2 linked regions of the Kribbella solani genome follow. The protein of the gene in region 1 interacts with the protein of each later gene in a pairwise test. Links are inferred from orthologs where the notes say so. Each region holds a gene or a part of one and is shown on either strand. Other genes may lie near its edges.

Region 1 (3,119 bases):
CCGATCTCCCCGCCCACGCCTCCCTCTACAACTGCACCCAAGCCGCCAAAACCATCACCTGGACCCACCACTCCACCTGGCGCCACCCCTAACGCCCATCCCACTGCGGCTGGCGGGTTGTTTCACCACTGGCGTGTTGCAACCTGCCAGCGATCACATAACCCGTCAGCCGCGGGGCCAGACTGGGTGGCGGGAGTCGGTGCCGGTGCCGTAGTCGGGGTCGCTGCCGCGGACCATCAGCCAGTGTTCGGTGGGCTTGGCCTGGTACAGGCGGAGTTCTGACGCGCCGGACAGTTCGGCCGCCGTATACGAGCGCAGTTCCGGGAAGCGTGCCGCGAAGACCGAGGCGCATCGCTCCAGTTCGTCCGCCGGTACTTCGGTCGCGTACGCCCTGAAGTAGACGGCTGATCCGCCGCCGATCGGCACGCTGGAGTCGAAGATCGCGATGCTGACGTCAGGCCGCGCGGTCAGGTTGCGTGAGTGGGCGGCGTCCGGCGACGACGCCCAGTAGAACGCGTCGTGCCCGTCGGGGGTGAAGTACACCGGTGTCACCCACGGGAGGCCGGCCGCGTCGACCGTACCGAGGGTGAGGTACTTGTTGGCTTCGATGACTGCCGCGGCGCGCTGGTCGAGGATTTCCTGTGTCATCCGCCCAGCATCCCCGACTGCGGGAACATCCGGGCCGGACATACCCTTGAAACCGTTATGACTTCCTCTGACCGTCGCCCGGTGTACCTGGACCATGCCGCGACGACGCCGATGCTCCCGGCCGCGATCGAGGCGATGACTCGTCACCTCGGCCGGACCGGCAACGCGTCGTCCCTGCACGGTTCCGGCCGGGCGGCCCGGCGGACCGTCGAGGAAGCACGCGAGTCGATCGCCGCGGCGCTGGGGGCGCAGCCGAGCGAGGTCGTGTTCACCTCCGGGGGTACGGAGGCGGACAACCTAGCGCTGAAGGGCCTGTGGTGGTCCCGGCTGGCCGAGGACCCGCGCCGCCGCCGGATTCTGCTCAGCGGCATCGAGCACCACGCGGTCCTGGACCCGGCGGTCTGGCTGGCGGGGCATGAGCAGGCCGAGCTGGAGTGGCTTCCGGTCGACGAGCTCGGGCGCGTACGTCCGGACGACGTCCGCCGGGCGATCGAGAGCGACCCGGAGAGCGTGTCATTCGTCACACTCATGATGGCGAACAACGAGGTAGGTACGCTCCAGCCGGTCCGCGAGGTGGCTGCGATCGCGGCCGAGTACGCGATCCCTGTGCACACCGACGCGGTCCAGGCGGTCGGGCAGGTGCCGGTGGACTTCGGTGCGCTCGGGGTGGACGCGATGACGGTGTCGGCGCACAAGGTCGGCGGCCCGTACGGCATCGGCGCGCTGGTCGTCCACAAGGAGACGAAGCTGACGCCGATCCTGCACGGCGGGGGACAGGAGCGCGACGTCCGCTCCGGCACTCTGGACGCACCGGCGACGGCTGGGTTCGCTGTGGCCGTGGAGCATGCGGTGAAGCATCAGGAGGACGAGGGGCGCCGGCTGGCCGAGCTGCGGGACAGCCTGATCAGCGGCATCATCAGTACGGTCCCAGGCGCCAAGCTGTCGGGCGATCCGGTCGGGCGCTTGCCTGGTAACGCACACTTGTCCTTCAGCGGCTGTGAGGGCGACTCACTGCTGCTGTTGCTTGACGCACGGTGCATCGAGGTCTCGACCGGGTCAGCGTGCAACGCGGGAGTCGCCGAGCCGAGCCATGTCCTGCTGGCGATGGGCTACGACGACCAGCGGGCGCGTGGCTCGTTGCGGTTCAGCCTCGGGCACACGAGTACGCGCGCGGACATCGACGCCGTACTGGACAGCATCGGATCGGTAGTGGAGCGGGCGAAGTCCGCCGGTTTGCAGAACGTAGGAAGGAACAGCTGATGCGGGTACTCGCAGCCATGTCCGGTGGAGTGGACTCTGCCGTGGCGGCCGCGCGGATGGCCGAGGCCGGGCACGACGTGACCGGAGTGCACCTGGCACTCAGCCGGAACCCGCAGTCGTACCGTAGCGGCGCACGTGGCTGCTGCACGATCGAGGACTCCCGGGACGCGCGCCGGGCGGCGGACGTGATCGGCATCCCGTTCTACATCTGGGACCTGGCCGAGCGGTTCCACGCCGATGTGGTCGAGGACTTCGTCAGCGAGTACGCGGCCGGGCGTACGCCGAACCCGTGTCTGCGCTGCAACGAGAAGGTCAAGTTCAGTGCCGTACTGGAGCGGGCGCTGGCGCTCGGTTTCGACGCGGTCGCGACCGGGCACTACGCGCGCATCGTGGACACCCCGTCAGGTACGCGTGAGTTGCACCGGGCGGTGGACCCGGCGAAGGACCAGTCGTACGTACTCGGGGTGCTGACGCAGGAGCAGCTGGCGCACGCCTACTTCCCGCTCGGCGACACGGTGAAGACGGAGATCCGGGCGGAGGCCGAGCGGCGCGGGCTGTCGGTGGCTGCCAAGCCGGACAGTCACGACATCTGCTTCATTGCCGACGGCAACACGCCGGGGTTCCTCAGCGAGCAGCTGGGCGAGGCGCCGGGTGACATCGTCGACGCGCAGGGCAACAAGCTCGGTGAGCACCAGGGCACGCATGGGTTCACCATTGGGCAGCGGAAGGGCCTGCGGATCGGTACGCCGGCTGCGGATGGCAAGCCGCGGTTCGTGCTGGACATCAGCCCGGTGGATCGTACGGTGACGGTCGGTTCGCGTGCTGAGCTTGCAGTGGAGCGGTTGACCGCGTCGAAGCCGCGCTGGTGCGGTCCGGCGCCGACAGGCCGGCTGGACGCCAAGGCGCAGCTGCGTGCGCACGGTGATGAAGTGTCGGTGGCTGCTTGGCTGGATGGCGATCTGGTGCAGGTGGAGTTTACGGAGCCGACGTCGGCGGTCGCGCCCGGGCAGGCGGTCGTGCTGTACGACGGCACGCGTGTGGTGGGCTCCGCCACGATTGACTCGGTTCAGCGCGTTACTGCTGCCGTATGACGACCACTGGTCTTGGGTCCGTTCCTGGCGATGACATCCGGGAGTGGATGCGCGCCGTACTCGAGTTGGTGGACATCCCCTTCCTCCCGGAGCTGCCGGCGCGCCCGTACGGGGACATGC
Region 2 (3,261 bases), 2.5 Mb from region 1 along the record:
CGTCGAAGACGAAGCACCTGTCGATCCCGATCACGGCGGCTCAGCGCAGCGCCCTGCTGAAGGACGGCCGGCTGCTCATCTCGTACCAGACCCCGAAGGACGAGGTTCAGGCACTGGATCTGAAGCTCAACCGCTGATCGGAGTACTGGGCCCTGTCTGTTCTTCAGGCAGGGCCCAGCTTCATGCAGGGCCCAGGAGGCCTGGGAGCGTCGTTTCGATCGGCGTACGCAGCACAGTGGTCGCCTGGTCGTCGTACGGGGTCGGCTGGGCGTTCAGGATGATCAGCGGCTTGCCGTCGCTCAGTGCCAGGTCACAGAGACCTGCGGCCGGGTAGACCTGCAGTGACGTGCCGATGGCCAGAAAGACCTCGGCAGTGGCAGTAGCCGCAACAGCGCGATCCAGTACGGCCCGGTCGAGCGACTGGCCGAACGAGATCGTCGCGGACTTCAAGATGCCGCCGCAGACCGCACAGGCCGGGTCCTCCTCGCCGGACTCTAGCCGAGGGAGTACGTCGGCCATCGGGATGCGGCGGTCGCACTGCAGGCAGTCGACGTACCAGACAGTGCCGTGCAGCTCATGGACGAGCTCCGGCGACGATCCGGCCTTCTGGTGCAGTCCATCGACGTTCTGAGTCACCAGGCCGGTCAGACGGCTTTGTCGCTCCAGTTCGACCAGTGCGTGGTGGCCGGCGTTCGGTTCAGCCAGCCAGGCAGGTACGGCGAGCCGGTGCTTCCATGACGCCACCCGTACGTCCCGGTGCGCGACGTACTCGTCGATGTCGAACATCGCCTCCGCGCCCGGGTTCTTGGTCCAGACACCCTCCGGTCCACGGAAGTCCGGGATCCCCGAGGCAGTCGAGATCCCGGCTCCGGTCAGTACGGCGATGCGTTCGGCGTCGATCACACCTCAGACGGTATCCATTCCGTGGCCAGCACGGACATCACCACCTCGTCGTGCCACTCGCCGTCCCAGCGCAGCGCGTCCCGGAGTACGCCCTCGCGCTTGAAGCCGGCCTTCTCGTACGCCCGCTGTGCGCGCGGGTTGAACGCGAAGACGCCGAGGCTGATCCGGTGCAGGCCGAGCTGCTCGATGCCATAGCCGACAATCATCCGGGTCGCTTCGCTGCCCAGGCCACGGCCCTGGCCGGCCGGGCCGATCAGGATGCGGAAGCTGCAGCTCTGGTTGTCGGGGTCCCACTGGTTCAGTACGACCTCACCGACGACCTGATCGGTCTGGCGGTCGATGACAACCAGATCCAGCCGGTCGGTCTGGTCCTTCCGCGTCCGGCACCACTCCCGGGCGCGTTCCTCGCCGATCTCCCCGTGGCTGCCCGTGAAACGCATCACCTCCGGGTCGTTCATCGCGGCGAACAGGGCCTCGTAGTCCCCCGCATCCATCGGCCGCAGGACGACCAGTTCGCCGGTGAGGGTCGGTTTGTACGCGAAATCAGTCACAGCGCGGAGTGTGTCAGCCGACCCGGCGTACGACGTACTGATTTTCCCCGGCCGACACCAGCTCCTGGGAACGCATCCGGCACCACGCCGGGATGTCGGTCGCCGCGGCTGGGTCGTCGGCGAGCACGGTGATGGTGTCGCCGACGGCAACGGTCGGTAGCGCCTTGGCCAGTTTGATCACCGGGAGTGGGCAGAGCAGGCCGCGGCAGTCCAGCTCGACGTTCACATCCCCACCTCTGCTCTGATCCGCTGCACGATGCCCGGGAGCACCGCACTGAACCGTTGGACGTCCTCGTGGCTGGTCTCGCGGCTCAGTGACACCCGTACGTTGCCATGAGTCAGTACGCCCATGGCTGCCAGTACATGCGACGGGCGGAGCGTGCTGGACGTACACGCCGAACCGCTGGAGACAGCGAAGCCCTCAGCATCCAATGCAGTCACCAGGGCCTCGCCGTCTACGTACAGACACGAGAACGTGAGGATGTGCGGCAGGCGATCGTCCGGATCACCTACTACCTCCACGTCCGGTACGTCGGTGGCGATCCGGTGCCGCAGCTCGTCTATCCAGGTCCGATGCTGTTTGTTGAGTTCATCGGCTTCACTCAGACGCGCTTGCAGAGCTGCAGCGGCCGCCAGTGCGTTCGGTACGTCCGGGAAGCCGGGGGACAGGCCGTCCTCGCGCTGGTCCATCGGCCAGGGCGGAGCGATCCGCGTGCCTTTCCGTACCGCCAGTAGTCCTACACCGGCCGGACCGCCCCACTTGTGCGCACTGGCCGCCAGCATCGACCAGCCGGTGGGGACTGGGTCATGTCCTATCGACGCTGATGCATCAACAAACAGCGGTACGTCGTTGCAGTCCTGGGCGATCGCGGCGATCGGTTGCCTCGTACCCACTTCATGGTTGGCCGACTGGACAGCAGCCACGGCCACACCCGGCTCGCGTACGGCATGGGCGAACGCCTCCTGATCCACCTGGCCGCGGATGTCCACACCGATCTCCACACCCGCGTCACCGGCGCTGTGCAGTACAGCGGAGTGCTCGACCGCACTGTGCACCACTGTCGTACCGACGCGGCGCCGTGCGGCCGTCAGAGCGGCCAGACCGACCTCGATGGCCGCTGTGCCGGACGTGGTCAGGTACAGCTCGTCAGGACGCACTCCAACGGCCTGAGCAAGCACTGCGCGGGCGTTGTCCAGCAGCAGTCTGGCAGTCCGTCCTTCATGGTGCAGACGGACCGGATCGGCCCAGCCGGAATCCACCGCCGACAGCAACATTTCCCGCGCCGCGGGGTGCATCGGCTCGGCCGACGCGGCGTCCAGATACGCACGCTCACTCACACGGGAAACGCTAAGCCCTACCTATGCGCGGAAGCCGGGAGGGTGTCCAGTAGTGTTTGGTCGTCAGTCTCACTTGGGAAGGGAAAGGCGCCCCGTGGGTTCGAACGGCACGCCCGGAGTGGATGAGCGACCGGCAGGTTCTGCTGGTGCCACACGTCCGGCGAAGCGACGCCTACTGGTCGGTGCGGCAGTGGTGCTCGGCACCCTGTTGCTGACCGGTTGTTCGTCGGCGACCACTGAGCAGTGGAAACGACTCGGTCTGCCCGAGGGTGCATCTGACCGGACCGAGGCGATCAGAAGCCTCTGGATCGGCGCCTGGACGGCCGCACTGATCATCGGTGTGATGGTCTGGGGCCTGATCCTGTTCGTCGTGGTGCGGTACCGCAAGCGGAACGAGGAAGCGCCCCGGCAGGTGCGCTACAACCTGCCGCTGGAGGTGCTCTACACGCTGGCACCGTTCGCGATCATC

What was found.
Region 2: the proteins of HDA44_RS01300 (region 1) and HDA44_RS12320 interact in binary tests that used the Escherichia coli proteins (3 or more experiments, as listed by UniProt). The link is inferred for Kribbella solani from one-to-one orthologs.

The regions. Positions count from the first base shown.
Region 1 is NZ_JACHNF010000001.1:285,229-288,347, forward strand. What follows is about bases 4-2,806. They hold HDA44_RS01300 (cysteine desulfurase family protein), read left to right. Parts: upstream 4-705; coding sequence 706-1,908; downstream 1,909-2,806. Other genes in these bases: HDA44_RS01290 (NAD-dependent epimerase/dehydratase family protein), read left to right, coding at 4-92; HDA44_RS01295 (pyridoxamine 5'-phosphate oxidase family protein), read right to left, coding at 166-648; mnmA (tRNA 2-thiouridine(34) synthase MnmA), read left to right, coding at 1,908-2,806. Also shown: more of HDA44_RS01290, read left to right, coding at 1-3; more of mnmA, read left to right, coding at 2,807-2,999; HDA44_RS01310 (uroporphyrinogen decarboxylase/cobalamine-independent methonine synthase family protein), read left to right, coding at 2,996-3,119. UniProt on the Escherichia coli protein: Master enzyme that delivers sulfur to a number of partners involved in Fe-S cluster assembly, tRNA modification or cofactor biosynthesis. Catalyzes the removal of elemental sulfur from cysteine to produce alanine.
Region 2 is NZ_JACHNF010000001.1:2,741,916-2,745,176, reverse strand. Bases 75-3,019 are described here. They hold HDA44_RS12320 (sulfurtransferase TusA family protein), read right to left. Parts: upstream 1,681-3,019; coding sequence 1,468-1,680; downstream 75-1,467. Other genes in these bases: ctaC (aa3-type cytochrome oxidase subunit II), read left to right, coding at 2,983-3,019; HDA44_RS12315 (cysteine desulfurase family protein), read right to left, coding at 1,677-2,792; HDA44_RS12325 (GNAT family N-acetyltransferase), read right to left, coding at 900-1,454; HDA44_RS12330 (Sir2 family NAD-dependent protein deacetylase), read right to left, coding at 181-903; HDA44_RS12335 (PIG-L family deacetylase), read left to right, coding at 75-137. Also shown: more of HDA44_RS12335, read left to right, coding at 1-74; more of ctaC, read left to right, coding at 3,020-3,261. UniProt on the Escherichia coli protein: Sulfur carrier protein involved in sulfur trafficking in the cell. Part of a sulfur-relay system required for 2-thiolation during synthesis of 2-thiouridine of the modified wobble base 5-methylaminomethyl-2-thiouridine (mnm(5)s(2)U) in tRNA.